One region of the Sphingobium sp. WR1 genome, then DNA from elsewhere that is predicted to be linked to it. Evidence: riboswitches for the same ligand, from Rfam matches in the RefSeq annotation. Region 1 holds a riboswitch; the other holds the start of a gene.

What was found. Region 1 has a riboswitch for cobalamin ahead of AC58EF_RS11030 (DUF1636 domain-containing protein). Riboswitches for the same ligand answer to the same signal wherever they lie in the genome.
Region 2: it holds a riboswitch for cobalamin, as region 1 does, so the genes downstream of both, AC58EF_RS13180 (TonB-dependent receptor plug domain-containing protein) here and AC58EF_RS11030 (DUF1636 domain-containing protein) in region 1, are expected to answer to the same signal.

What each region holds. Positions count from the first base shown of each region.
Region 1 covers NZ_JCATID010000007.1:85,448-92,295, reverse strand. Annotated here, with positions in the region: gene AC58EF_RS11050 (TonB-dependent receptor plug domain-containing protein) at 1-1,243, shown strand, start outside; gene AC58EF_RS11045 (ABC transporter substrate-binding protein) at 1,298-2,167, opposite strand; gene AC58EF_RS11040 (FecCD family ABC transporter permease) at 2,221-3,213, shown strand; gene AC58EF_RS11035 (ABC transporter ATP-binding protein) at 3,207-4,004, shown strand; cobalamin riboswitch at 4,003-4,187, shown strand; gene AC58EF_RS11030 (DUF1636 domain-containing protein) at 4,355-4,762, shown strand; gene cobT (nicotinate-nucleotide--dimethylbenzimidazole phosphoribosyltransferase) at 4,759-5,775, shown strand; gene AC58EF_RS11020 (histidine phosphatase family protein) at 5,772-6,359, shown strand; gene AC58EF_RS11015 (adenosylcobinamide-GDP ribazoletransferase) at 6,356-6,848, shown strand, end outside.
Region 2 covers NZ_JCATID010000010.1:8,027-14,874, forward strand. Annotated here, with positions in the region: gene AC58EF_RS13160 (TonB-dependent receptor) at 1-684, opposite strand, end outside; gene AC58EF_RS13165 (CbtA family protein) at 925-1,647, opposite strand; gene AC58EF_RS13170 (CbtB domain-containing protein) at 1,660-1,887, opposite strand; gene AC58EF_RS13175 (histidine phosphatase family protein) at 2,122-2,643, shown strand; cobalamin riboswitch at 2,707-2,965, shown strand; gene AC58EF_RS13180 (TonB-dependent receptor plug domain-containing protein) at 3,188-5,200, shown strand; gene AC58EF_RS13185 (PepSY domain-containing protein) at 5,205-6,692, shown strand; gene AC58EF_RS13190 (TetR/AcrR family transcriptional regulator) at 6,737-6,848, opposite strand, start outside.

The DNA of each region.
Region 1 (6,848 bases):
GACGCCGACCGACGCCCTCAAGCTGACCGGCGTGCTGCGCTACAGTCTGACCAGGGCGGACACCAACAATAGCGAGTTCGATCCGGCCAGCCCGCTTTTCGGCTATACCGTCGACAGCCCCGGCGTGCGCTATCGCAACGAAGCGCTCTATGGCCTGCTGTCCGCGCAGGTCACGGGGCTGGACGGGCGCTGGATCAGCACCTTGTCGGGCCAGTTCGCCGACACCACCCGCAAGGGGTATAACGCCTTCGGCTTCGACTATGGCGACAAGGGCCGCCGCTACAAAGGCTCCCTCACCTCCAGCCTGACGCTGGGCACGGAGGCGGTGACGCACCGCATCACCGGCGCGGTCGATGTGGAGCGGGAAAGTTTCCAAAACACGACGCCATCCGATTTTGTCTTCCAGGGCAAGCGTCATACCGACAATCTGGGCCTGGTTGGCCAATATGAACTGACCGCCGGCCCCCTCTCGCTGGGCGGGTCGGTGCGTTACGACGATAATAACCGCTTCGAAGATACCACCACCTGGCGCGTTCAGGGCAGCTATGCGCTGCCGACCGGCACGCGCATCCGCGCCGCCTATGGCACGGGCGTCAAGAATCCCGGCTATTATGAACTCTACGGCTATATGGACGGCACCTATATCGGCAACGCGAACCTGAAGCCGGAAAAATCCGAAGGCTGGGAAGTCGGGCTTGAACAGAGCGTCGGCGGCTGGGCGACGATCGGCGCGACCTGGTTCGATTCCACGCTGAAGGATGAAATCTATACCAGCTACCCCGCCCCCGATTTCATCGCCACACCCGCCAATCGCGACACGAAGAGCAAGCAGCATGGGATCGAGGCGTTCGTGAGCGCCCAGCCCTTGCCCCAACTGCGTTTCGACCTTGCCTATACATGGCTCAACGCCAGGGAGGATGGCGTGCGCGAAATCCGTCGGCCCAGGCATGTCGCCAGCTTCAACACCACGGTCAGCAGCGCCGACCAGCGGCTCTCCGGCACCCTCACCATCCGCTACAATGGCCGCGCGACCGACACGGCCTATACCGACCCCAGCTATGCCCCCGTCACCGTATCGATGCGGGAATATGTGCTGGTGAACCTCAGCCTCGACTATAAGCTGGCGCGGAACGTCGCGCTGTTCGGCCGGGTCGAGAATCTTGCCGACGAAGACTATGAGGAAGTGTTCAGCTTCGCCACCGCCGGGCGCGCCGCCTATGGCGGCGTCCGCCTGAGCTTCTGACCTGTCGGGCGACGCGCGGCACCCGGCAGCGCGTCGTCTCGTTAAGAATGAATGTCAGCGATGCGCCCTATCCCATTGCATAATCTGTCCGGCCATGCTGCGCGCGGCAAGGGCATAGGCCTGCGTCCCGCACACGGTCCAGGCTTGCGGGATGCTGATGCGGGGAATGTCGCGCAGCGCGGGATGGTGCAGCATCTCGCTGCCCTGATCGGTCGCGCGGTCGGTGGCGCTTTCCACGATCAGGAAGTCGGGGCGCGCCGCCACCATCTCCTCCAGGCTGACCTGCGCCAGCGGCGGCTTGCCGAGCTTCGCGGCAAGGTTCACCAGCCCCATATGCCGCATCAGATCGTCGATCAGCGTGCCCGTGCCGGTCATATATCCCCGCCGCTGATAATAGGCGGCAACGCGGCCCCGCCCCGGCCGGGGAAGCCCCGCCAGTTCCCTTTTCATCCGCGCGACCATGGCCTCGCCCCGATCGGCATGGCCGACCGCAACGGCGGTCGCCCGGATCGAGGCGTAGATATCCGCCAGACTGTCCGCGCTCTTAAGGTCGAGCGTCCGGTAGCCGCGCCGGTTCAATCCCCCCGGCATGGCGCTGCGCCAGGCCGGCAGGCCGGCGACCAGGTCCGGCCCGATCGCCAATATCTGCTCGGCCGAATTGCGGAGCAGCGGCAGGCCTCGCGCTCGCGCCGCCTCGGCCGACATCTCCGCATCCCTTGCGTTGCGGGTCAGCCCGGCGATCTGGCTGCGGTCGGCCAGCGCAAGGACAAGCTGGTCGGCGCAGAGGTTCAGCGACACGATACGCTGCGGCGGGCGAGCCGGCCCAGTAACTGGTGCGGCGACCGGCGCCCCGGCCCGGAGCACCGATCCACCCGCCACGAGCAGGCACAAGCAGGGGGAAAGAAGAAAGGCCTTGCGCAACATGGTTCTCCCCATAATCGCCGGCGCATGTGCGGCAAATGGCTAAGATGATGGAGATGACGCAAAAGCGCATCCTGCTCCTTTCGGGCCTGACCGTCCTCACGGCAGCGGCGGCGATCGGATCGCTGCTGCTAGGGGCGGTCGACATCCCCCTGCCCCACATCTGGGCCGCGCTTTGGGGCCATGGCGACAGGGTGACGGACATCATCCTGTTCGACCTGCGCCTGCCGCGCACGCTCATAGGCCTCGCCGTCGGCGCGATGCTGGGCCTGGCGGGCGCGGCGATGCAGGGCTATCTGCGCAATCCGCTGGCCGAACCGTCGGTGCTGGGAACGTCGAGCGCGGCGGCGCTGGGCGCGGTAGGCGCGCTCTATTTCGGTCTGGCCGAGCTTCATCCGGTGATGCTGCCGCTCCTGTCGATCGGCGGCGCCTGCCTGTCGCTGCTGCTCCTTTTCTTCCTCGCTGGACGGTCGGAAAGTTCGCTGACGCTGATCCTTGCCGGGATCGCAGTGGCGACGCTGGCGCAGGCGGGCATCGCCCTGGCGCTCAACCTCTCGCCCAATCCCTTCGCCGCGATGGAGATCATGACCTGGCTGATGGGCAGTCTGGAAAACCGCTCCTTCGACCATCTCTGGATCGCGCTGCCCTGTATCGTCACCGGCATGGTGCTGCTGTTGTGGGATGGCCGCGCGCTCGATGCGCTGACGCTGGGCGAGGATGGCGCGCAGGCGCTGGGCGTGGACCTGCGCCGCACGCGCTTTCGCCTGCTGCTCGGCACGGCGATCGGCGTGGGCGGCGCGGTGGCGGTGTCGGGCGCGATCGGCTTCATCGGCCTGATCGTGCCGCACCTGTTGCGCCCACTGACCGATCGCAGCCCCTCGGCGATCCTGCTGCCCGCCGCGCTGGGCGGCGCCGCGCTGCTGACCTTCGCCGATATAGCGGTGCGGCTGATCAACATCATGAACGAACTGAAGCTGGGCGTGGTCACGGCTTTCCTCGGCATCCCGATCTTCCTCCTCCATCTGATGCGCGAGCGGCGGCTATGGTGATGCTGGAACTGGACGCGATCCGCGTCACCCTTGGACGACGATCCGTCCTGAACGGAATCAGCGCGCGCTTCGGAGCCGGCGCCCTGGTCGGGATCGTCGGCCCCAACGGCGCGGGCAAGTCGACGCTCGCACGGGCGATGCTCGGCCTTGTCCCGGTGAAAGGCCATGTCCTGATCGACGGCCAGGACGTCGCCGCCCTGCGCCGCGACGCACTTGCGCGGCGGGTCGCCTATCTGCCGCAGGGCCAGACGCTCCATTGGCCGCTGACGGTGGAACGGCTCGTCGGCCTCGGTCGCTTGCCCCATCTCGGCCCCATGTCGCGCATCCGTGGCGAGGATGCGGCGGCGATCGAGCGGGCGATGGCGCGCGCCGACGTGCTGGACCTGCGCCAGCGGATCGCGACCGAACTGTCCGGCGGCGAGCGGGCGCGCGTGCTGCTGGCCAGGGCGCTGGCGGTCGAAGCCCCCGCCCTGATCGCCGACGAACCGCTGGCCAGCCTCGACCCCGGCCACCAGATCGACGTCATGGACCTGCTGCGGGCGCAGGCGCAGGACGGGGCGCTGGTGATCGCCGTGCTCCACGACCTCACCATGGCCGCGCGCTATTGCGACCGGCTCCTGCTGATCGACCGGGGCCGCCTGGTCGCCGATGGCGGCCCGGCGGAGGTGCTCACCCCCGACCATCTCCGCGCCGTCTACGGCATAGAGGCGCGGGTCGATCTGGACGGCGTCTGGCCCACCGTCACGCCGCTGGGGCGCAGCCCGTTGACCGGGGCATCGAAATCGATGTAACGCCCGCATCGCGACAGGTTCCTCGGCGACGGGGACGAAGATGGGAACGGGACAAACCCGGCTGCCCCTGCAACTGTATGCGGCGAGCCATCGGCCCTATGCCATTGGGATGAACGTCCCGAGAAGGCGGCTGACCGGCGTTGACCCGCAAGCCAGGAGACCTGCCTGTCGCAGTCGTCTTTCGCGCGGACAGGGTGAGCCGGGCGGACGGGGGTGAACCCGCGCGACGACAGGGAAAACCGCGCGATGCGCGGCCGGTGTCGCGCGCAATATATCGCGATCGCACCGGCTCCATCGCACGGCTATGTCGATGGGATTGCCGTGCCGAAATGTCTTTGCCGAGATATCCGATGCTGAAGCGGGTCGATCCGGGACCGGCGATCGTCGCCTGCAACAGCTGCCGCCATAGCAAGGATGCGCGGGAAGACCCCGACGGCGTTCGCGGCGGCGCCCGGCTGGTGTCCGCCCTGAAGCGCGTAAAGGCCAGCGATCCCCGCTATGATCGCGTCGTGGTGCAGGAAATGCCCTGCCTTTTCGCCTGTCAGGATTTCTGCACCGTCCACCTGCGCGCGCCGGACAAGGTCGGCTATGTGCTGGGCCGGTTCGCGCCGGATGAGGAGGCCGCCCGCGCCATATTGGACTATGCCGTCCATTATGTCGAAAGCGACCATGGCCGCGTCCCCTTTTCGCAATGGCCGCAAGGTGTCAAAGGCCATTTCATCACGCGCACGCCGCCACCGGGATTTGTCGCCGAATGACCAGCTTCGCCTCCGCCGCCGCCTTCGAAGCCGCCCTGTCCGACCTGCGCGGCCCGGACCCGGAAGCCGCCGCCGCCGCCCGCGCGCGTCAGGAGCAATTGACCAAGCCGCCGGGGTCGCTCGGACGCCTCGAAGAGATAGCGATCTTCTTCGCCGGCTGGCAGAGGCGCGATCGGCCGGGCATCGACCGGGCGCGCGCGGCCGTCTTCGCCGGCAACCATGGCGTCACCGTCCATGGCGTCAGCGCCTATCCCGCCAGCGTCACGGCGCAGATGGTCGCGAATTTCGAGGCCGGCGGCGCCGCGATCAACGCCCTGTCGGGAGTCGCGGGACTGGAACTCAAGGTCGTCGCGCTGAATCTGGACCGGCCGACCGCCGACTTCACCACCGAGCCAGCCATGAGCGTGGAGGACTGTCTGGCAGCACTCAACGCAGGCGCGGCGACGGTGGATGAGCGGCTCGACCTCCTGATCCTCGGCGAAATGGGCATCGGCAATTCGACGGCGGCCGCTGCACTCTGCGCCCGCAGCTATGGGACGGAGGCCCAATATTGGGTCGGCCCCGGCACGGGGATCGACGGCGAAGGCGTCCGGCGCAAGGGGCAGCTCATCGACCGCGCGCTCGCCCATCATGGCGATGCGCCCCGCTCCGCCTTCGAAACATTGCGCCGGGTCGGCGGGCGCGAGATTGCGGCGATTGCCGGCGCGATCCTGCGCGCGCGCCAATTGTCGATCCCGGTGCTGCTCGACGGCTTCATCTGCTCCTCCGCCATCGCCCCGCTCGCCATCGACAATCCGGCCATCACCGGCCATTGCCTGGCGGGCCATTGCTCGCTGGAGCCGGGCCATGCGCGCCTGCTCGAACGGCTGGAATTGACGCCTTTGCTGTCACTCGACATGCGGCTTGGCGAAGGGAGCGGCGCTGCGGTCGCCGCCAACATCGTCCGTGCGGCGCTGGCCGCCCATGACCGGATGGCGACCTTCGCCGAAGCGGCGGTGTCCGGTTCGCTGTGAGCGACGGCTTCGCCCTTCATTTCCTGCGTCATGGCGCGCCGGAGCAGCCCGGCCTCATGCTCGGCCGCACCGACGCCCCGCCCACGGCGGAGGGGATCGCCGCCTGCGTCAGACAGGTCGCCGATCTCGCCATCGACCGGATCGTCTCGTCCGACCTGCAACGCTGCCAGCGCGCCGCCGCAGCCATCGGCGACTCGCATGGATTGACGCCGCAGATCGACCCGCGCTGGCGCGAACTCGACTTCGGCGTCTGGGACGGCCAGCCCGCCAGCGCGATCGATCCCGAACCGCTCGCGCGCTTCTGGGCCGATCCCGACCGGCACCCGCCACCGCAGGGCGAATGCTGGTCCGCGCTGGTCGACCGGATCGCGTCCGCGCTAACGGACCTGCCCCCCGCCCCCACAGTGATCGTGACCCATGGCGGGGCGATCCGCGCCGCCCTGCACCGCCTGTGCCGCATGGCCCATCAACAGCTTTGGGCGTTCGACCTGCCCTATGGCGCGCTCCTCTCGCTCCATATCTGGCCCGGCGAGCCATGGACGGCCCAGATCAGGGCGCTTCGTCCGTGCGAGGGACCGGCATGAAGGGGTTGATCATCGCCATCCAGTTCCTCACCCGTCTGCCGATGCCGCGCGTCGACGTGACCAACACCGAATTTGCCGCCTCCATCCGCTGGTTTCCGGCGGTCGGCCTGATCGTCGGCACGATGGTCGCCGCCACCGGCTGGATCGGCGCGCAGATCGATCCCTGGGCGGGGGCGCTCGCTGCGCTCATCTGCTGGGTGGCGGTAACGGGCGCGCTCCATCTCGACGGACTGGGCGACATTGCCGATGCGGCGGGCGCGGCGCACAAGGATCGCGAACGACTGGTCGCGGTGCTTGCCGATCCCCATGTCGGCAGCTTCGCCATCGTCGCGATCGTGACCCAGCTCCTCTGCAAGCTGGTCCTGCTGCGCCTGCTGATCGAGGCCCAGGCCTATGTCGCGATCGCCCTCATTCCCCTCGCCGCGCGAATCGGCACGCTGTTCTGGACCCGCTATCTGCCTCCGCTGCATGAAGGGCTGGGCGCCCTCT
Region 2 (6,848 bases), on a different contig from region 1:
GCCGAACAATGTTCCCTGCGGCCCCCGCAGGATCTCGATGGAGGCCATGTCGTAAAGCGGTGAAAGGGCCGCCTGGTTAGGCAGCGGCACCTCTTCTTGATAGACCACCAGAGGAAGGCGGTTTTCGTCACTGATCGATCGCCGTTGCCCACGCATGACCAGTAGCGGCGTCGCGCTGGACGTCTGGCCGGTGGCGACAAATCCCGGTGTGACGCGCGCCAGATCGGCCAGCGTCCTGACCGCCTGCCGGCTGAACTCATCGGGACCATTGCGCGCCACCAGCAGCGGCACCTCTCCCCCCTTTTCCAGCCGCCGCCGCGCCGTGACCAGAATGTCAGTATCGCTCGCCGGGCCGGGGGCTTCCACACTTGCCGAACGGGATAGGGCCGGCTGCACGATATACAGGTTCCTGCCGACGCGAAGAATGTTTACGCCCAGCCCTCGGGTCATGTGCCTCAGCGCGCCCTCGGCCGCCATGGCTCCATGCACCGGCCTTGTGCGCTTGCCCTCCAATCCGGGGGCATTCAACAATATCTCGACCTGTGTCTGCCTGGCCAGTTCCGCGATCGCGGCGCTCAGCCTTTGCGAAGGCACATCCACTGCGCCGGTCCTTGCTCGGGCGTCCATGGCCATTGTCGCAGCGGCGGCCGTCAGGATGGAGGTGCAGACGATGCGAACGAACAACCGGCTCTATCCCTGATGTCCCCTGCTTGCCAGGTAAGACATATGTTATCCAGGGATCGGTATCGGCGAAACGGTCCGATCGCAAGCCGTCGCACGCCTTGCAACCCCGTCCAGATTTGGAGCGTCACGATCCACTTTGTCCTGACTGGCTTCCGGCTCCGGTCGATTGCGGTCAGGCAGCTTTGTTAGCGAACATCCAGCAAAGCTACCATCAAGGATGATCTGATCGTCATCCGGCAACTATTGACGCTTGAGAAGGCGTTCCGCCCAAAGGCCGAAGACGATGCCGATCGTGGCCCAGAGCAGCAGTTGCGTGGCAATCGACCCTATCCGGAAATCCCATAGCAGCGTTGCCGGGAAGTCTGCAGGCACCTCATCAATTGTCGGCAGCAGGAACTGACCCAGTCCGACCAATATGAGATAGGCCCCGGTCGCCAGCAGAGTTGCATCGAAACCCCGCCATGTGCGCAGCAGGGAGGAACGCAGCTTGCCGGCAATGACAGCCCCGCCCAGCGACAGGATTAGCATCCCGAAATAGGCTGCGGTGCGAACGCCCACGGTCTCATGCTTGCCGACGGCAGGGGGCGTCTGGGGATATTTGATCCCCGGAACGATCACGACCAACAGGAAAGCGAGGCCTGCAAGCAGGAGGGCGAAGCTGCGCGGCCCGAGCTGGCCGACGCGACCATAGCCATAAGCGAAAACCAGCGAGAATATGCCGCCAACCGCCGCTCCATAGAGGGCAAGGGCAGTGAACAGGCCCGCCCCCTTCTGCGTCTCGCGACTGACGAGTTCCTCCCCCCCGTTACCACCCATGGCGCTCATATCGTGCGCCGAATGGGACTGTTCATAGGCGATAGCCAGATCGATCTGGGGTTCGGCCACCATGCGCGCGCACAGGGTCGACAGCAGGGCCGCGAGAATGCCGGCGAGCATCCCGCGCCACAAAAGATCCTTCGTCATGGAAAGGCGGCATCAATGGCAGGGAAAGCCGAGGAGATGCCGGCCGTCATGCACATATTCATGCACATACATGCCGCCGAAAAGCGCATAAGCGCCTTGTTCCGTGCTCACAAAGTACAGGAAGATCATGGCGATCAGCGTGCCTAACACCCCCCAGGGCAGAATATCTTTCAGCGGGATCGAGCTGCTTCCGCGGACGGGAATGAAACCATCGTCGAACAGGGCGGCGGTTATTGCCATCATCATACTCCGTTGCGGGATTGCGCGTCCCGATAGGTCATCAACTCAGGCGAAGGTCTGACTCTCGACGCGGCAAGCCGACATCGATTACAGTGGCGCGACCGTCCCGGATTTTCACCGGCTTCTTCATCCTGAGCGCTGCCGCCCCTTTGAACCCTTAGGCAGACAGCGTCAACTTGTTCGGAGGCATTTCTGACCGCATCGCTCATCCTGCTTTGCGCCGCTTCCACCCGAATGAGCAGAATCGGTGGATTTGCCAACACCGATGAACCGCTCGATGCGCGCGGGCGCAAGGATGCCTCCGGCTTCAGACCGCCCAGGGCAAGCGATCGGTTCATCAGCAGTCCAGCCCTTGCAGCGGCGGAAACGGCCCTGGCCATGGGCGTGAGCGCCCAGCGCGAAGAGTCGCTTGCGGACATGGGTGCCGGGCGATGGGCGGGGCTGAGCTTCGCAGATATCCATGAGAAGGAGCCTGAATCATTGGCTGCATGGCTGGGCGATCCCGCGAATGGCGCGCCCGATGGCGAAACCCTGCCGTTCGCTCAAGAGCGGATCGGACGTTGGCTGGATCGGTTGGTCCATGATGACCGGGGCATATGCGCGATCACGCATCCCATGATGATTCGCGCGGCACTCATCCACATGCTGGGCCTAACCCAAAGCGCCGCGCTCGCAATCGATCTGGCACCGCTTTGCGCCGTTACCTTGTCCTATAACCGCATGTGGCGCCTGCAATCGATCGTGCCGAACAACTGATCTCTTGCGGCGCCCGGCCGCTCGCTGTAACAGCCCCGCGTTCGGCACGGCTCTGGGCTTTGCCGGATACAAGATCGCGCCGGTGTCCCGAAAGGGACTTAATAGGGAACGCGGTGCGGATGGCCTTCCGTATGGAATTCCATCCCAATCCGAGGCTGTCCCTGCAACTGTAAGCGGCGAGCGCGATGCACATGCGCGGCGGGGCAAAGCGTCCCACGCCGCTAGCCACTGGGCCGGACGCTAAGTCATGCGAGGCCTGGGAAGGCCGTGCATCAAGCGATGACCCGCGAGCCAGGAGACCTGCCGGCGTCTGGTCGCTCTTGCTTTGGTCCAGGGGATGGCCAAGGCACGGTGAACTCCGTTCGAGCGGCAAATAAGGTGGCGGCCTGGCCGCAACGGCGCATTGCGCCGGTCGCTTGCCTGCGTCCGGCTCACGCCCTTGCAACCGTTACGGAGGTTTTCCGTCACGGTGTCGGACCGTTCGTAACTTGCGACGGCAGTGGAGAGCGGAAAGCTCCCGATGTCAGATTTTGGGGGTTCGAACATGAAATCCATAACACAGATATTTTGCATAACCGCGTCCACCATCGCTTTCGCGACAATGGTCGGGATGGCCCATGCCGAAGAAGCAATATCCGATGGCGAAAGCATCGTCGTCACCGGCCAGAGCCTTGAAGAAACGCTGCCTCAAGAGCTGTCCGGTTACGGCCATGACATCGTGACGCTGGACGAAAAGCGCATCAAGGACAGCGGGGCAGTCGATCTGGCCCGAGTGCTGGAAGGCGTGCCCGGCCTTTATATCCGCTCGCGCAACGGTCCCTTCACCTATGTCGATGTGTCTCTCCAGGGATCGCGTACGCAGGACGTTCTTTTCACGCTTGATGGCATCCGCCTCAACAACCGCCTCTATGGCGGCACCTCACCCAACGACACGTTGCCAGCCAGCATGATCGAGCGGATCGAGGTGCTCAAGGGCGGTGAGAGCCTGTTTTACGGGACGCAGGCATCCGCCGGCATCATCAATGTCGTGACCCGCAGCTTCACCGACGATTTCAACGGTCAGGTCAACGCCGGTATCGACAGCCGCGCCGGCACGACGCTCGACGGCTATGTCCGCGGCGGTGTCAACGGACATCGCTTCGTCGCCTATGCCTCGCGCAGCCAGTCTGAAGGCTATACGCCGTTCAGCGCCTATCAGCCCAGCCTGACCGATACCAAGCTTGGGCACGACCTCTGGTCGGCCGGCGTCAAATATCAATATGAGTTCACGCCCGACCTGGCGCTGAACCTGCAATATCAGCACACCGAGGCAAAGCTCGACAATCTGTCGGCGACCCGGATCAGGGAAAGCCGGAACGATCGCAATGAGGAAATCGCCAGCGCCCGCCTCGACTATACCGCGGACGATGGCATCCAGTTCTTCCTGAAGGGCTATTTCCACGACTGGAAGACGGCCTATGTCCAGATCCGCAACCCCATTCCATCGGGACCGCCAATCGTGGTCTACCCGGCTGGAACATTCTGGGGCTATCAGGACTGGGGCGGCAGCGCCGTGGTCAAGCTGCACCTGCATCCGGGTCTCGAATATCTTCTTGGCTATGATTTCCAGAGTTTCAACGGCCGCGACGACGTCCTGCTGATCGCGCCGACCAATGAAAAGGTCCATGCCGGCATCTTCCAGGTCCGCACCACCGACGAATTGTCGGCGAAGGGCAAGCTGGCGGCGGGACTGCGCTACAACAAGACCGGCGGCGCCAAGAAGACGATCTGGAACGCCTCGGGTCGCTATGATTTCAGCAGCGCCTTCTTCATGGAAGCCAATGGCGGCACGTCCTTCATCCTGCCGGACGCATCGCAGCTTTACGGCAACGATCCCTGCTGCGAGATCGGCAATCCCAATCTCAAGCCCGAGCAGAGTCTGAACTTCAATGCGTCCGTGGGCGGCCTCCTTCCCGCAGGCGGGGCGGAGATTCGGTGGAAGGCGACCTGGTTCGAACGTCGGATCACCAACCTCATCGACTATGACTACGACAATCCGGCTTTCCCTGAAGGCACCTATTCCAACACGGAAGGCAAGGTGCGCTCGCGCGGCGCGGAGTTCGAGATCATCGCCAGCCTGGCTGGTGGCTGGAGCCTCAACGCGAGCTACACTTACGCACGCATCCGCAATCCGGGCGCCACAATCCAGCGCGATCGCAATCCCGAGCAATATGCCAAGGGGACGCTCGCCTATACGCCGGAAGACAGACCTTTCGGCGTGAACGTCGCCTTGAGCTGGATCGGCGACACCTGGTCGACGCTATCGGGCTTTGGCCGCCGCAACTATGGCAATTATGCGCTGGTTGATGCTGGCGCCTATCTTTACGTCGATGGCGATGCACGTCGGAACAGGTTCGGTATCAATGTCGAGAATATCTTCGACAAGGAATATGCGACACGGGGCTATTCCTCGGCTGTGACCGACGCGGGCGTGCTGGACGGGACCAATAGCCGCTTCTCCTTCTTCAACCGGGGCGTACCGCGCACGCTGCGTGTGACCTATGGCCTGAGCTTCTAAGGCCATGCTGAAGCCGATACTCTTCCTCCATCGCTGGCTGGGCGTCGTTATCGGGCTGCTCATGACGATCTGGTGCCTGTCCGGCTTTGTCATGATGTATGTGGATTATCCCCGCCTGATGCCGGCCGAGCAGCTGGAGGGGTTGGCGCCCCTCCAGCGGCCCGCACCGGAAATATGGCACAAGATCGACATGGCGCCCGAGAGCGCCCTGTCGTCCGTCCGCATCGAAATGATGGCAGGACGACCCGTGTTGCGGGTTACGCCGGCGCTGGACCCGACCCGGCCCATCGCGCAAATGCGCACCATCCCGGAAGCCATCGACCTGATCGACGGACAGCCGTTCAAGGGCGTCGGCAAACAGGATGTTCGGTCTATCGCCGGCGAATTTGCGGCGGGCAGGCATATTGAAGCCATGCCGGACGCTATCACCGAAACATCCATCGACCAGTGGACCGTGCAGACCTACCGCCGCAACGCGCCGCTCCATCGTGTGGATTATGCCGATCCGGCGGGCACGCAAATCTACATATCCGGCCGAACCGGTGAGGTCGTGCAGCAGACGAGCCGTTTCGAGCGCTTCTGGGGCTGGCTCGGCGCCGTACCGCACTGGCTCTACCCCACCTTGTTGCGTCAGGACGGAGCCTTGTGGAGCCAGGTGGTCATCTGGACATCCCTGATTGGCTGTTTCCTGACCGCCACCGGCCTCTGGGTGGGGGTTGCGCGGCTCAGGCGAAGGCGCGATGGCTCCATCGGATCGCCCTATCGCGGGATCTGGTGGTGGCATCATATGTTCGGCCTGTTCTTCGGCATCCTCACATTGACCTGGGTCGCGAGCGGCCTGTTCTCGATGAACCCATGGGGCTTTCTGGACAGCATGGCCGGCTTTGCGGAACGGAAGCAGCTTGCCGGCGAAATGCAGTGGAGCTCGGTTCGTTCTGCCCTGGAACATCTGCCCGGCTTGCCGAAAGAAACGGTTCGGGTCGAAACCGCGCCATTGGGTGGTAAGGTCTATCTCATCGTTATGGAACGGCAGGGCAAGTCGACGCGCTACGATAGCAACGGCCAGCTCTCGCCACTTGAGGAGGGCACCCTCAAATCCGTGATCGTCCGGTCCATGCCATTGACGAAGCTGGAACGGCTGACCCGCGAAGACAGCTATTATTACAGCCACAAATTCCCGGCGCCTCTGCCTGTCTGGCGCGCGCAGCTTGATGATCCTGAGCGGTCGTTGCTCTACATTGATGCCCGCTCCGGCCAGCTTGTCCGGGCCTTCGATCGCAACGGCCGGGGCTTCCGATGGCTGCAGGATGGGCTTCATAGCCTGGATTTCCCTGTCCTGCGCACTCGGCCAATCTGGGATCTGGTCGTCCTCCCCTTGCTGGCGATGGTCACGCTCATATGCGGAACCGGAACGTGGATGGCGTGGAAGAAAGCACAGCGCGACTTGCGCAGAATCCGCCGCCGGCTTCGTCCCCGGTTGTTGAAACAGTGAAGAGGCTGTTCCTTTGCAGCCTTGCGCAGGCCAAACCCCAAACCTCAAAGCGAAAGGTGGGCTTGCGCTGTAGCGCCTCGGTTGGCTGCAACGAGATACGCATGACACACCTGCGGCAATTCGCGGCGCAGACATGCAAAATTATCTTCGGAAGCG